Regions from separate parts of the Kitasatospora sp. NPDC042419 genome, predicted to be linked through region 1. Evidence: riboswitches for the same ligand, from Rfam matches in the RefSeq annotation. Region 1 holds a riboswitch; each other region holds the start of a gene.

The links. A riboswitch is a leader RNA that binds a small molecule or an ion and turns the genes downstream of it on or off. The one in region 1 is predicted to bind cobalamin.
Region 2: it holds a riboswitch for cobalamin, as region 1 does, so the genes downstream of both, AC067J_RS39920 (prenyltransferase/squalene oxidase repeat-containing protein) here and AC067J_RS35260 (hypothetical protein) in region 1, are expected to answer to the same signal.
Region 3: it holds a riboswitch for cobalamin, as region 1 does, so the genes downstream of both, AC067J_RS13185 (ribonucleoside-diphosphate reductase subunit alpha) here and AC067J_RS35260 (hypothetical protein) in region 1, are expected to answer to the same signal.
Region 4: it holds a riboswitch for cobalamin, as region 1 does, so the genes downstream of both, AC067J_RS30075 (cobalamin biosynthesis protein) here and AC067J_RS35260 (hypothetical protein) in region 1, are expected to answer to the same signal.

The regions. Positions count from the first base shown of each region.
Region 1 is NZ_JBWKAW010000028.1:95,207-98,404, reverse strand. It holds gene AC067J_RS35270 (enoyl-CoA hydratase/isomerase family protein) at 1-341, opposite strand, end outside; gene AC067J_RS35265 (acyl-CoA dehydrogenase family protein) at 341-1,501, opposite strand; partial or broken gene AC067J_RS35260 (hypothetical protein) at 1,498-1,704, opposite strand; cobalamin riboswitch at 1,822-2,012, opposite strand; gene AC067J_RS35255 (trypsin-like peptidase domain-containing protein) at 2,087-3,198, opposite strand, start outside.
Region 2 is NZ_JBWKAW010000040.1:45,952-49,149, reverse strand. It holds gene AC067J_RS39925 (flagellar hook-length control protein FliK) at 101-592, opposite strand; gene AC067J_RS39920 (prenyltransferase/squalene oxidase repeat-containing protein) at 610-1,692, opposite strand; cobalamin riboswitch at 1,791-1,910, opposite strand; gene AC067J_RS39915 (AbfB domain-containing protein) at 2,173-2,658, opposite strand; gene AC067J_RS39910 (hypothetical protein) at 2,753-3,198, opposite strand, start outside.
Region 3 is NZ_JBWKAW010000005.1:235,196-238,393, forward strand. It holds gene AC067J_RS13185 (ribonucleoside-diphosphate reductase subunit alpha) at 1-1,688, opposite strand, end outside; cobalamin riboswitch at 1,875-2,016, opposite strand; gene AC067J_RS13190 (flagellar basal body-associated FliL family protein) at 2,445-3,198, shown strand, end outside.
Region 4 is NZ_JBWKAW010000020.1:77,549-80,746, forward strand. It holds gene AC067J_RS30070 (alpha/beta hydrolase family protein) at 8-1,123, opposite strand; cobalamin riboswitch at 1,333-1,531, shown strand; gene AC067J_RS30075 (cobalamin biosynthesis protein) at 1,610-2,578, shown strand; gene AC067J_RS30080 (cobyric acid synthase) at 2,575-3,198, shown strand, end outside.

The sequences.
Region 1 (3,198 bases):
ATGACGGCCACGTAGGGCTTGGGGTGGCGGGCGATCCGGGCGTTGAGCCGGTATTCGTCGCGCCAGAACTCCTCGGTGGCGCGCCGGTCGCCGCCGGTGGCCGCCCGGTGGATGGCGACGATGTCCCCGCCGGCGCAGAGTCCGCGCTCGCCGGCGCCGGTGAGGACGACGGTGGCGACGGAGTCGTCGTGCTCCCAGGCGTCCAGCGCGGCGGCGATCCGCCGGACCATGCCGTGGGTGAGGGCGTTCAGGGCCTTGGGGCGGTTGAGGACGATCAGGCCGGCCCGGCCGTCCCGGTCGACGATGACCTCGTCGGTGTCCGCTGCGTCCGGGGTGGCCATCAGGCGGCTCCGGTCAGGCCGCGGGCGACGATGACGCGCATGATCTCGTTGGTCCCTTCGAGGATCTGGTGCACCCGCAGGTCGCGGACGATCTTCTCGATGCCGTACTCGGCGAGGTAGCCGTAGCCGCCGTGCAGTTGGAGCGCCTGGTCGGCTACCTCGAACCCGGTGTCGGTGGCGTGGCGTTTGGCCATGGCGCAGAGCTGCGGCGCGCGCCGGTCGGCGCGGTCCAGCGCGGCGGCGGCCCGCCACACCAGGGCGCGGGCGGCCTCCAGTTCGGTCGCCATGTCGGCGAGCCGGAACTGGAGCGCCTGGGCGTGCAGCAGCCGGGCGCCGAAGGCCTCGCGCTCGGCGAGGTACCGGGTGGCGCGTTCCAGTGCGGTCCGGGCCCCGCCCAGCGAGCAGGCGGCGATGCCGAGCCGGCCGCCGTTCAGGCCGGCCATGGCGATCCCGAACCCCTCGCCCTCGGCGCCGAGGAGGCGGTCGGCGGGCAGCCGGACCCCGTCCAGCACCACCTGCCGGGTCGGCTGGGCGTTCCAGCCCATCTTCTGCTCGTTCGGGCCGAAGGACAGCCCCGGGTCGTCGCGGTCCACGACGAACGCGGAGACCCCCTTCGGGCCGGGGCCGCCGGTCCGGGCCATCACCAGGTAGAGCCGGGCGGCGCCCGCGCCGGAGACGAACTGCTTGACGCCGTCCAGCACCCAGTCGTCGCCGTCGCGCACCGCGCGGGTGGCGAGCGCGGCGGCGTCCGACCCGGCGCCCGGCTCGGTCAGGCAGTAGCTGCCCAGGTGCTCGGCCGTGCAGAGCGCCGGCAGCCAGCGGCGGCGCTGCGCGGCGGTGCCGTAGCGGTCGACCATCCAGCCCACCATGTTGTGGATGGACAGGTAGGCGGCGATCGACGGGCAGCCGGTGGCGAGCGCCTCGAAGGCCACCACCCCGTCCTGCCGGGTGAGTTCGGAGCCGCCGACGTCCTCGCGCACGTACACGCCGGCCAGGCCGAGGTCCGCGGCCTTGCGCAGCACGTCCACCGGGAAGTGCTTGGCCCGGTCCCACTCCACCGCGTGCGGCGCCAGGTACTCGTCGGCGAACGCCCGGGTGGTCTCCGCGACGGCCCGCTGGTCCTCGCTCAGGTCGTGGTCGTGGTCGTGCACGGCGCTCATCCCATCGTCGGCATGGTGAAGCTCGCGCCCTCCTTGACCCCCGAGGGCCAGCGCGAGGTGACGGTGCGGGTGCGGGTGTAGAAGCGGATCGAGTCCGGCCCGTGCTGGTTGAGGTCGCCTCTCGTCTGGGGTGGGGAGAGGAGGAATGGAGGGCATCGCCCGCGGCCGCCCGCCGCGCGGTGGCACGGCGGGACCGGCGCCGGCGACGGCGACATGGCGGACCGTCAGAGCGGGTGGGCTCCGGCGGGCGGCACAGGACGGCCGGGGGCGGTGGAACGGGAGCAGCCCGGAGTCATGCGTGTCGTCTCCATCCTCGTGGAAAACACGGACCATCCGCGGCCGGTATCCTGACTCCCGGATCGACGCCCGCCCGCGGGCCTTCCCGGCTGGCTGCCAGTGGCCGTGTCCTGCGTGGACGGACTCCCCGGTCACAGTGGCGGGACCGTGCCGGACTCACACCGGCTTCCCTGACACCGCGGACCTGTACACGACCATATAGTTGGACGTCCTAGTAAGTCCAGGGCCCCACGCGGACGACCCGCGCGGACGACCCGCGCGCCCGCGCCGGCGGGCGCCCCGCCCTCCCTACCCGCCGCCGCCGCCGGGCAGGGACGCGGCCGGGCGGTCGTCGACACCGTGCAGTTCCCGGTAGAGCCAGGCCGCCTTCACCGGCGGGTGGAGGGTGCCGGAGACGAGCAGCGCCTCGGCCTGCCGACGGGCCTCCCCGTCCGGGACCGTGCCGTCCCGGTGGCGGGTGAGGAGGTCGCGGAGCCGGTCCAGCTCCTCACCGGCCGAGGGCTCGGCCGGTTCGGCCTCGCCGGGCGGCGCCTCCTCACCAGCCCTGACCGGCCGGTCCGCCCGGCCCAGTTCACCGGGCCTGGCGCCGACCTCCTCCCACTCCCCGTCACCCGTCACGAGGACGTCCGGGAAGAGCCGGACGGCGGCCCGCCGCAGCAGGACCTCCGGCCGCAGCTGCACCGGCACCTCCGCGTCGTCCGCCCCCGGCGCGCTCTCCACCCGGAGGGTCCGCACGGCACGGTCCAGGGTGAATCCGGCGTTCCGATGGGCCCCGGCCCGCATGTACAGCGCGCTCAGCCCCACGAGGCCGTCGAGTGCCCGGCCGGTGGCCCCCACCGCGAGGCAGTGGTCGACGGCGGCATTGCGGAGTTCGGCCGCCGACGCGAGGTCGCCCGCCGCCTCGGCCGCCTCGGCGGCAATGGTGCAGCAGGTCCCGGCGTCCAGCCGGTAGTCCTGCCGCTGCCAGCGGTCCGCCGTGTCCCGGGCGGTGCGGACCGCCGCCCCGAAGTCGCCGGCGAGCAGCTCGGCCCGCCCCAGGTCGTGCCTGGCGGCGGCCTGCTGGTACGCGGTGCCGTGACGGTCGGCCAGCTCCACCGCGCGGCGCCCCCAGGCGAGCGCGGCGGCACCGTCGTCCATCCGCAGGGCGATCAGACAGTTGTTGGCCGCCACGGGAACCGCGGACCGCTCGCGTCCGAGCCGGTCGAACCCGTCGGCCGACTCGACGCCCGCCTCCAGCGCCTCGGCGAACCGCCCCTGCTCCCACCGGAGCAGGCTCAGCCGGAAACGGCCCTCGGCCGCCCGCAGGCCCAGTCCGTACGCCTCGGCGATCCGGATCGCCTCCCGGAGCGAGTCGTCCGCCGCGTCGAGGGCCTGCTTGGGCACCAGGGTCTCCGCGTTCA
Region 2 (3,198 bases), on a different contig from region 1:
GCCCGACCCGGCATGCCCGACCCGGCGTGCCCAACCCCGGTACACCGGTGCCCCGGCCTCCGTCGCGGAGGGCCGGGGCACCGGCACGACGGCCCGCGGGTCAGGGCGCGGTGATGCCCGGCTGGGCACCCGCCCCGAAGGACCAGCCCTCGACCTCGCCGGGGGCCGGGTTGTAGCTGCCCGCGCCCAGGTTGCTGTACGACCAGGGGCCGCCGTGCGGCGCGTGCCAGTACGACCAGTAGGCGCTGCCGGTCGGGTTGGTGCAGGTCGCCGGCAGTGCGTTGATCTTGCAGACGAAGCCCGGGAAGCGCGGGTGGAAGGCGTACGAGAACCCGGCGCCGGTCAGCGCGGCGAGGCCGCTGGCCGGGTCGCCGGGGGCGCAGCCGGTCTCGATCCCGCCGCCGAGCGCGGTGAAGTCGACGACCACGGTGACCCCGGAGGTGCCGGAGCACGCGGCGGCCCGGGCCGGCGGGGCGGCGGCGGTGGAGACGCCGAGCAGACCGGCGGTCAGGGCCGCGGCGGCGGCGACCGCGGCGAACGCGCGGCGGGACGGGCGGTGGGACGGGCGGCGGGACATCCGGGTGTCGTTCATCGCGGTGCTCCTCGCGGTCACTGGGCGGCGGCCGGGCAGGCCAGGACGGGGGCGGCCGGGCGGGCGCCCTGCGCGGACAGCCCGGCCAGGTTCGCGCCGGAGAGCCCCAGCACGGCCTGGGCGGTGGCCCGGGTGGCGGTCGCGGGGTTGAAGCCGCTCGCGTCGTAGGCGACGGCGCCGCGGACGGCCGGGGCCGCCGAGCAGCCCTGCTGGAACTTGACCAGGCTGCTCCAGCCCTTGAGCCCGGACACGATCCGGCCGTTGGAGAGCAGCGCCGAGGTCGCCAGACCGGTGCTGTTGGCGTTGGAGGCGGCCGCGCCGGCCGCGGCGAAACCGCCGTCCGTGTTCTGGTGGGCCGTCAGCCAGTCCAGGCCCGCCTTGGCCTTCGCGTGGCGGCCGGTCGCCGCCAGGGCCTGGACGGCGAGCGCGGTGGCGTCGGTGTCGCCGGTGCAGGCCGCCTGGCCGAAGGCGACCGGGAAGCCGCCGTCGGTGCACTGGGCGGCGGCCAGGAAGTCGACGGCGGCGGCGGGCGCCCCGCCGGGGGTGCGCTGGAGCGCGATCAGCGCGAGCGACTGGCCGAAGGCGTTGCTGTAGTCGCCCCACTGGGAGCGGTCCGAGAACCGGCCGGACGGGGCCTGGAGGGAGCGCAGCCGGGCCGGCAGGTCGACGCCGCCGAACGCCGCCGGGTCGGTGCCGCGCACCTCGGCGGCCAGCAGCAGCTTGGCGGTGGCGCCGGCGTAGGCCTCGGTGGTGCCGTCGCCCAGGTAGCCGGCGAGGATCTCCGGCTTCGCGAGCCAAGCGGTGGCCTTCGCGGCCGCCTGGTCGGAGCTGCGGGCGGCGGCGAAGGCGAGGACGGCGTCGATGGTCAGGCCCTGGTCGGGGTAGGCGGTGCCGTCGAAGACCGACTCGAAGTGGTCCCCGTCGACCAGCTGGCGGGCCAGCCAGCCGGCCGCGGCGGCGTCCGGGCGGAAGGTCGCGGCGGCGTCCCCGGAGGCGGGAGCGGCCGGGGCGGCGGAGGCGGCGGACGCCGGGAGCACGGCGGTCAGGACGAGGGCGGGTATCGCGAGCAGGCCGAGGGAGCGGCGGCGGAGCACGGGCATCAGAGGCCTTTCCGGGCCCGGGCACACGGATCCCCACCGGCCGCCGGCACGGCACCGGACAGCCTCGGAGCTCCGGCCCGCAGACCACGACGGGAGGAGGGAACACACCTCCGCCGACGGGTACTCGGGCTCGCCGCCGACAGCCGTCGGAGGCCTACCGTTGCGGGTCAGCGCCGGATTCGAACCGGACTTCCCCCGACGGCGGAGTCGAACAATGACGGCTCATCATGGCGTCCGCCCGGAGAGGGGTCAAGGCCTGGACCCGGGGTGACCTGGCGAACCGTCACCGGCCGCCGCGCATCCTCGACCACCGAACGGGCCGACGGACGGCTCCTCGCGGACGGCTCCCCGCGGACGGGCTCGGCACGGCCGGCGTGGCCGCGATCCACCTCGGCGCCGGACAGCGCGACGTGGTCCGACCGCTGCCGTCCCCCACCGGCCTGCTGCCGCCGCTCGCGGCCCCCACCGCGGCCGGGGCGGCTACGGCTCCATGAAGAACCAGCTCATCGGCAGCATCCTGAAGGTGGCGTCCTCCTTCGCCGAGGCCGGATTGACGCCGAGGGATTCGACGTAGAGGTGATAGTCGCGATGCCGGATCCACCGGTCGCGGAAGTTGAACGACTGGAAGGAGATCCAGCCGGCGTCCAGGTTCCCGGCCTTTCCGGCACGGACGAGGAAGGTCGAATCGTCCGAGAAGAGGTCGGGGGCCGAAGCACCGTCCCAAGCCTCAAGGTTGAGCCGGAAGTTCCGATGCCGCAGGACGTGGCCGCCCTCCTCCGGACGGACGGAGTGGAAACGGATCGTCGGTACGGTGTCGGCACCGTCGATCGCGCTACCGCGCTCCAGGCCGAAGACGAAGCGGGACTTCCTGGCCGGATCGAACGGACTCAGTTCTCCTTCGGAGTTGTGGGACTCGATGAACCTGTCCTGACGGTTGAAGGACTGAAGCACCACCGTCTCGGCCATTTCGGACCCTCCGATCAACCAACCGGTGTCGGCTCCCCGCGCTGTGCGCGGTGGTGCGGGGTGCCCCGGGCCCACCGCGAGCGACCGCCGGGCGTCAGAAGAAGTGGACCACCCTCAGCCGGAAGCGGGCCTGCACCGCGATGCCGGCGGACTCGTTCGCGAAGGTCACGTCCCGGTGCAGGGCCACGTCGGGCTGGGTGACGTCGGCACTGGAGACCGTCCCGAAGGACTCCCCCAGGGACAGCGGCGCGATGTCCTCCGCGAACAGCTCCCCGCCGAAGTCGAGGAAGTAGCCGAAGTACTTCGGCTCCGTGGGGTCGAGGTTCTCGCCGATCGACAGGGCGATCCGCATGCCCGCGTCGACGGGCGCGGACTCGCCCTCGTAGAGCCGGAGCGGGCCCTCCGGGAAGGTGAAGACGTCGTTCCGCGCCATCTCGACGGCCGTGACGGCTCCACCGGACAGCAGGACCTTGTTGTAGGTGACTCCCCGGAGCACGCCCGACACGTCCACGTAGTCGTCGGATCCGAACCCGCCGGACT
Region 3 (3,198 bases), on a different contig from region 1:
CGGCCGAGCTGCTCGGCCAGGTCGGCGGAGCGCTCGTACGCGGTGAGCATGATGCGCTCGGCGATCAGCGTGGAGAGCTGCTTGGCCTCGGCGGAGTCGAAGTCCAGGCGCAGCTGGAAGAAGACGTCCTGCAGGCCCATCACGCCGAGGCCGACCGGGCGCCAGCGGGAGTTGGAGGCGCCGGCCTCGGGGGTCGGGTAGAAGTTGATGTCCACCACGCGGTCGAGGAAGGTGACGGCGGTGCGGACGGTGGCGTCCAGCCGCTCCCAGTCCATCGCGTTCAGCAGGTCCGCGGCGGTGGCGCCGGCGGCGACGTGGGCGCCGAGGTTGACCGAGCCGAGGTTGCAGACGGCGGTCTCGGAGTCGTCCGTGACCTCCAGGATCTCGGTGCAGAGGTTGGAGGAGTGGACGGTGCGGCCGGGCAGCGCGGTCTGGTTGGCGGCGCGGTTGGAGGCGTCCTTGAAGGTCATCCAGCCGTTGCCGGTCTGCGCCAGGGTGCGCATCATCCGGGCGTACAGGGTCTGCGCGGGGATGGTGCGGACGGCCTTGCCGGCCAGCTCGGCCTTCAGGTAGGCCTCGTCGAAGTCGGCGCCCCACAGGTCGACCAGCTCGGGGACGTCGGCCGGGGAGAACAGCGACCAGTCGGCGTTGGCGTTGACCCGGCGCATGAACTCGTCCGGGATCCAGTGCGCCAGGTTCAGGTTGTGGGTGCGGCGCGCCTCCTCACCGGTGTTGTCGCGCAGCTCCAGGAACTCCTCGATGTCCGCGTGCCAGGTCTCCAGGTAGACGCAGGCCGCGCCCTTGCGGCGGCCGCCCTGGTTGACGGCGGCGACCGAGGAGTCCAGGGTGCGCAGGAACGGGACGATGCCGTTCGACTTGCCGTTGGTGCCCCGGATCAGCGAGCCGCGCGAGCGGATCCGCGAGTAGGAGAGGCCGATGCCGCCGGCGTGCTTGGAGAGCCGGGCGATCTGCGCGTACCGCGAGTAGATCGAGTCCAGGTTGTCCAGCGGGGAGTCCAGCAGGTAGCAGCTGGACATCTGCGGGTGCCGGGTGCCGGAGTTGAAGAGGGTCGGCGAGGAGGTCAGGTACTCCAGCCGGCTCATCAGGCGGTACAGCTCGGCCACCTCGCGCACCGACTGCTCGTTGTCGCCGACCGCCAGGCCACAGGCGACGCGGAGCAGGAAGTGCTGCGGGGTCTCGACGACCTTGCGGGTGATCGGGTGGCGCAGCAGGTAGCGGGACTGCACGGTGCGCAGGCCGAAGTACTCGAAGCGGTCGTCGCCGGCCGGGTCGATCAGGGCGTTCAGGGCGTCGGTGTGCTTGGCGACGAAGGCCGCGGTGGTGTCGCCGATCAGGCCCTCGGCGTGGCCGACCGTGATCGAGGTGGCGAAGGAGACCACGCCCTGGCTCGCCGCCTCGTCGACGATCTCCAGAGCGAGCAGCCGGGCCGCCAGCTTCGAGTACTGCGGGTCCTCGGCGATCATCGACGCGGCGGCGTCCACGGCCAGCCCGCGCAGCTCGGCGAAGTCCGAGCCGGCGTGGCGGCCGCGCAGGGCGGCGGCGGCGACGTGGCCGGGGTCCACCTGGGGGAGGTCGGCGCTGCGATCGGTCAGCAGTCGGAGGAGCGCGCCGCCCGGGTCGGAGACCGTCGGGTCGGTGGGGGCGGAGCTGGAACCCTGGGCGGGCAGGGTGACTGAGGCAGCGGTGGTCAAGGCGCTCTCTCCTGGCGGCGATCGGCGGCGGTGGATCGGGGTACCGGGCCGTTCGGGGCAGGGGAGGACGGCGCGGTACGCCCGTGGCGTCGCGCGGCGTGTCGTCCCCGGCCCGCCCGCGAGGCCCGGAAGGTGGTGCTCGTGCTGGGGCCTCTGCGGGGAGGCGCTCGCACACCGTCGGCAGGTACTCGGACTCGCGGGCCCCCGTTGGGGAACGGCCGCTCACCGCTGCGGGGCAGTCCCGGACTTGCACCGGGTTCCCCTGCGTCGACAGCAGGGTCGAGCATACATCTAGTGGTGCTCTCTCGATGCGACACCACATGTTGTGCAGCGCGGCGTGTTGGCCCGATGACGGCTGGTACCGGGGCGGGAGGCCGGAAGGGGCGCGGGCCGAGGTTCCGGAGGCCCTCGGGCGTGTCCGGATTAGGAAACGGAATGGTTACCGGGGCGGCCGCCGGTCAGGGGCATGCCCTACGATCTCGGCTCATGAGCGACGGAACGGGCGTGCCCGGGGAGTGGTCTGGACAGCCCGCTTCGCAGGGGGAACAGCCGGCCCCTCCCGCCGGGTCGGGGGGCGTACAGAACCAGCAGCCGGGTGGACCCGGACCGGTGCCGCCGGGGCAGCCGCCCGTCGGCGGCCAGGCCGTGCCGCCGGCCCCGGGCGGGTTCGGGCCGCCGCCGCCCTCGTACGGGCCGCCGGCGCCGCAGCCGGTCCGGCCGGTGGTTCCGCCGGTGCCCGTGCTGCCGCAGCCGCCGCAGTCGGTCCAGGTGCCGCCGCCGGTGCAGCCGCCCGCGCCGCAGCCTCCGGTGCAGCCCCAGCCGGTGCAGCCCCAGCCGGTGCAGCCCCAGCCCGTCCAGCCCCAGCCCGTCCAGCAGCAGCCGATGCCGGTGCCCTCGCACCACTGGCAGCACCCGCCGCAGCCGCAGTCGACCGAGCCGGACTGGGCCGCCCTCGCCGAGCGCAACGCGGCCGACGGCCGGCGCAAGACCCGACTGAAGATCATCGGCGCGGCCGTCGCCGTCCTGCTGGTCGGCGGCGCCGTCGCCGGCGGCCTGCTCCTCCTGGGCAAGGACGAGGACGGGAAGCCGATCGCCGGGCCCACCGCGACCGCGACCGGGGCCACCCAGCAGCCGGCGCCGACGCTGACGGGCTCCGCCAAGCCGTCCCCCACGGCCACCGCCACCCCGACGCCCACTCCGACCGCGAGCGCCACCCCCGAGGACCCGTCGAAGCCGCTCTGGGACGCCGCCACCGACCCTGCCCCGCAGGACGCGGCGGCGCTGTTCTCGGCGCTCACCGTGAGCGTCAACGGCGTCACCTGGAACCGGACCGTGGTCTCGCTCGACTCGCCCTGCTGGGACGGCAACTCCACGGTCGGCGGGCTCGGCCGGGTGCTCGGTGACCAGGGCTGCCGCCAGGTGCTCCGGGCCACCTACGTCGCCGGCGACAGCGCGGTGACGGTCGGCGTCGCGGTCTTCGACCACA
Region 4 (3,198 bases), on a different contig from region 1:
GGTCGGCTCAGAGGAAAGGGGTGAGCCAGCGGCGGAGGGTCTCCTCGTAGCGGTCCGGGTCGGTGTTCCAGAGAGCCGCGTGGTCACCGCCGGGGAAGGCCTGGAGGTTGACCACGTCCGGGCGGTGCCCGGCGAGGCGCTCGGCCGCGCGGAACGGGGCCACCGGGTCGTCCGGGCCGTGCAGCACCAGGGTGGGGACGCGCAGGTCGGTGCCCTCGGCGAGGCGGGCGAAGTCGGCCAGATCCACGCCGGTCCGCCCCTCGGCGGCGAGCGCGCCCAGTTCGGCGGCCGCGCCCCGGTAGCCGGCCCGTGCCGCGCCGCGCCGCGCGCCGGCCGGCCAGTCCAGCACGGGCGAGTCCAGGACCAGGCTGCTGATCGAGGACGCCCAGCCGGACCGGGCGGCGGTCTGCAGGGCCGTCGTGGCGCCGAGCGACCAGCCGTACAGGACGACCTGGCCCGCGCCGCTGTCCAGGGCGCGCCGGATCGCCGCCTCGACGTCCCGCCACTCCGTCTCGCCGAAGTGGCCCAGGCCGTCCGGGGAGGCCGGGGTGCCCGCGTCGCCGCGGTAGCTGACGACCAGCACCGGCAGGCCGAGGCGCTGCAGCAGCGGGAGCACCGCGAGGCCCTGCTGCCGGTCGGTGCCGGGGCCGTGCACCAGGATCACCCAGGTGCCCCGCTTGCCGTCCAGCCGCCAGGCGGGCAGCGTGCCCAGCTCGCCCTCGACGGCGGTGTCGGTGAACGGCAGGCCGAGTGCGGTGGTCGGGTCGCCGACGTGCACCCGCGGGGTGAAGCGGACCTCGGTGCCGGGCGCCAGGGTGCCCCGGTCGGCGCGGAGCAGCCGGCGGGTGACGCCCTTGTCGTCGCGGTGCAGGACCTCGCCGACCACCGCGTGCCCGTCGTCGCCCCACTCGACGGCCCAGCGGCCGGGGCGTTCGGCCGCCGGCCCGGGGGTGAAGGTGACCCGCCCGGCGCCGAGGGCCAGCACCTGCACCGGGCCCGACCTCGTCCGGACGGCGGCGGCCGGGTGGACCATCCGCTCGGACGCCCGCCGGCCGATCACCAGCACGGCCGCCCCGGTACCGACGGCGGCTGCGGCCACGGTGGCCGCGATTCCCCAACGCATACTCGCTCCCCGCAGTTAAGTCCCGGTGCCGGACGGTGTTCTGGCCCCAGTCCACTAGCGGGGACGGCCGGTGGCCAGTAGGACACGGCCGTCCGGGTCACTTCGGGAGCAAGGTCACACCGGGGCGGGACGCTCCGGAGCCGCCGGGAGCGGGCGCCGGAGCGGAGCCCGGCGGTGTGACCAAACGCTCCGTGACCTCGGTTGACTCCCCCTTCGGGGGCGTGATGGGATCCTTCAGCCAATACGGAGGCAAGCAGAGGAAGCCGGTGCGAGTCCGGCGCGGTCCCGCCACTGTCACCGGGGAGCACGTCCGAACGAAGGTCACGGCGAGCCGTCAGAAGCCGCTGGAAGGCCCGGAGGTGCGTCCGACCCGGAAGCCAGGAGACTCTCGCCGCCGGTACGTCGATCCAGGGCGCGGACCCTGAGTGAGGACACGCACGCGATGCAGGCTGCCCCGGCCTCGACGACCCGCCACCGCCCCCTGCCGTGCGCCCGCTGACCCGCGCCGCCGCGTTCGCCGCGGGCGCCGCCGCCGGGTACCTCGCCGACGCCCGGTTCGGCGATCCGCGCCGCGGCCACCCCGTGGCCGTCTTCGGCTCCGCCGCGAACCGGCTGGAGCGGCTGATCTGGCGCGACGACCGCGCCGCCGGCACCGCGTACACGGCGCTCTGCGTGGGCACCGTCGCGGCGGGCGCGCTGGCCGCCGACCGGCTGCTCGGCCGCCGTCCGCTCGGCCGGGCCGCGCTGGCCGCCGCCGCGACCTGGACGGTACTCGGCGGCACCTCGCTCACCCGGGAGGCCAGGACCGTCGGCCGCTCGCTCGCGGCGGGCGACCTGACGGCGGCCCGGGAACGGCTGCCGCACCTGTGCGGGCGCGACCCGAGCGGGCTGGACGAGCAGCAGCTGGCCCGCGCGGTGGTCGAGTCGGTCGCCGAGAACACCGCCGACGCCGTGGTCAACGCGCTGGTCTGGGGCGGGCTGGCGGGCACGCCGGGTCTGCTCGCGTTCCGCGCCGTCAACACCCTGGACGCGATGGTCGGCCACCGCTCGCCCCGGTACGCCCGGTTCGGCTGGGCCTCGGCCCGGCTGGACGACGTGGCGGGCTGGCCGGGCGCCCGGCTGACCGCGCTGCTGACGGTGGCCGCCGCGCCCGAGCCGCGCACCGCCTGGCGGGTCTGGCGGCGGGACGGCTCCGCGCACCCCAGCCCGAACGCGGGCCAGGCCGAGTCGGCCTTCGCCGGCGCGGTCGGCGTCCGGCTGGGCGGGACGCTGCGGTACGGCGAGCGCACCGAGCACCGGCCGGTGCTCGGCGAGGGGCTGCGGCCGGTCGGGGTGGACGACATCGAGCGGGCCTGCGTGCTCTCCCGGCGGGTGGGCGCGCTGGCGCTGGGTACGACGGTCGCCGGGCACCTGCTGCTCCGGGCGGCCACGGGCAGGAGGAGGGGTAGGGCATGAGCAACGCACTGCTGGTCGCCGGGACGACCTCGGACGCCGGGAAGAGCGTGGTCACCGCGGGCATCTGCCGCTGGCTGGCCCGTCAGGGCGTGAGCGTCGCGCCGTTCAAGGCGCAGAACATGTCGCTGAACTCCTTCGTGACGGCGGACGGCGCCGAGATCGGCCGCGCGCAGGCGATGCAGGCGCAGGCGGCCCGGGTGGAGCCCGAGGCGGCCATGAACCCGGTGCTGCTCAAGCCCGGGGCGGACGGCCGCAGCCAGGTGGTGCTGCTCGGCCGGCCGGTCGCCGAGGTCGGCGCGCTGGACTACCGCGAGCGCAAGCCGCTGCTGCTGGAACGGGCCCTGGAGTGCCTGGCGGACCTGCGCCGCCGGTACGACGTGGTGGTCTGCGAGGGCGCCGGCTCGCCCGCCGAGATCAACCTGCGGGACCGGGACATCGCCAACATGGGCCTGGCCACCGCCGCCGGGCTGCCGGTCGTCGTGGTCGGGGACATCGACCGGGGCGGCGTGTTCGCCGCGATGTACGGGACGCTGGCGCTGCTCTCGGCCGAGGACCAACGGCACGTGGCCGGCTGGTTCGTCAACAAGTTCCGCGGTGACGCCCGGCTGCTGGCGCCCGGG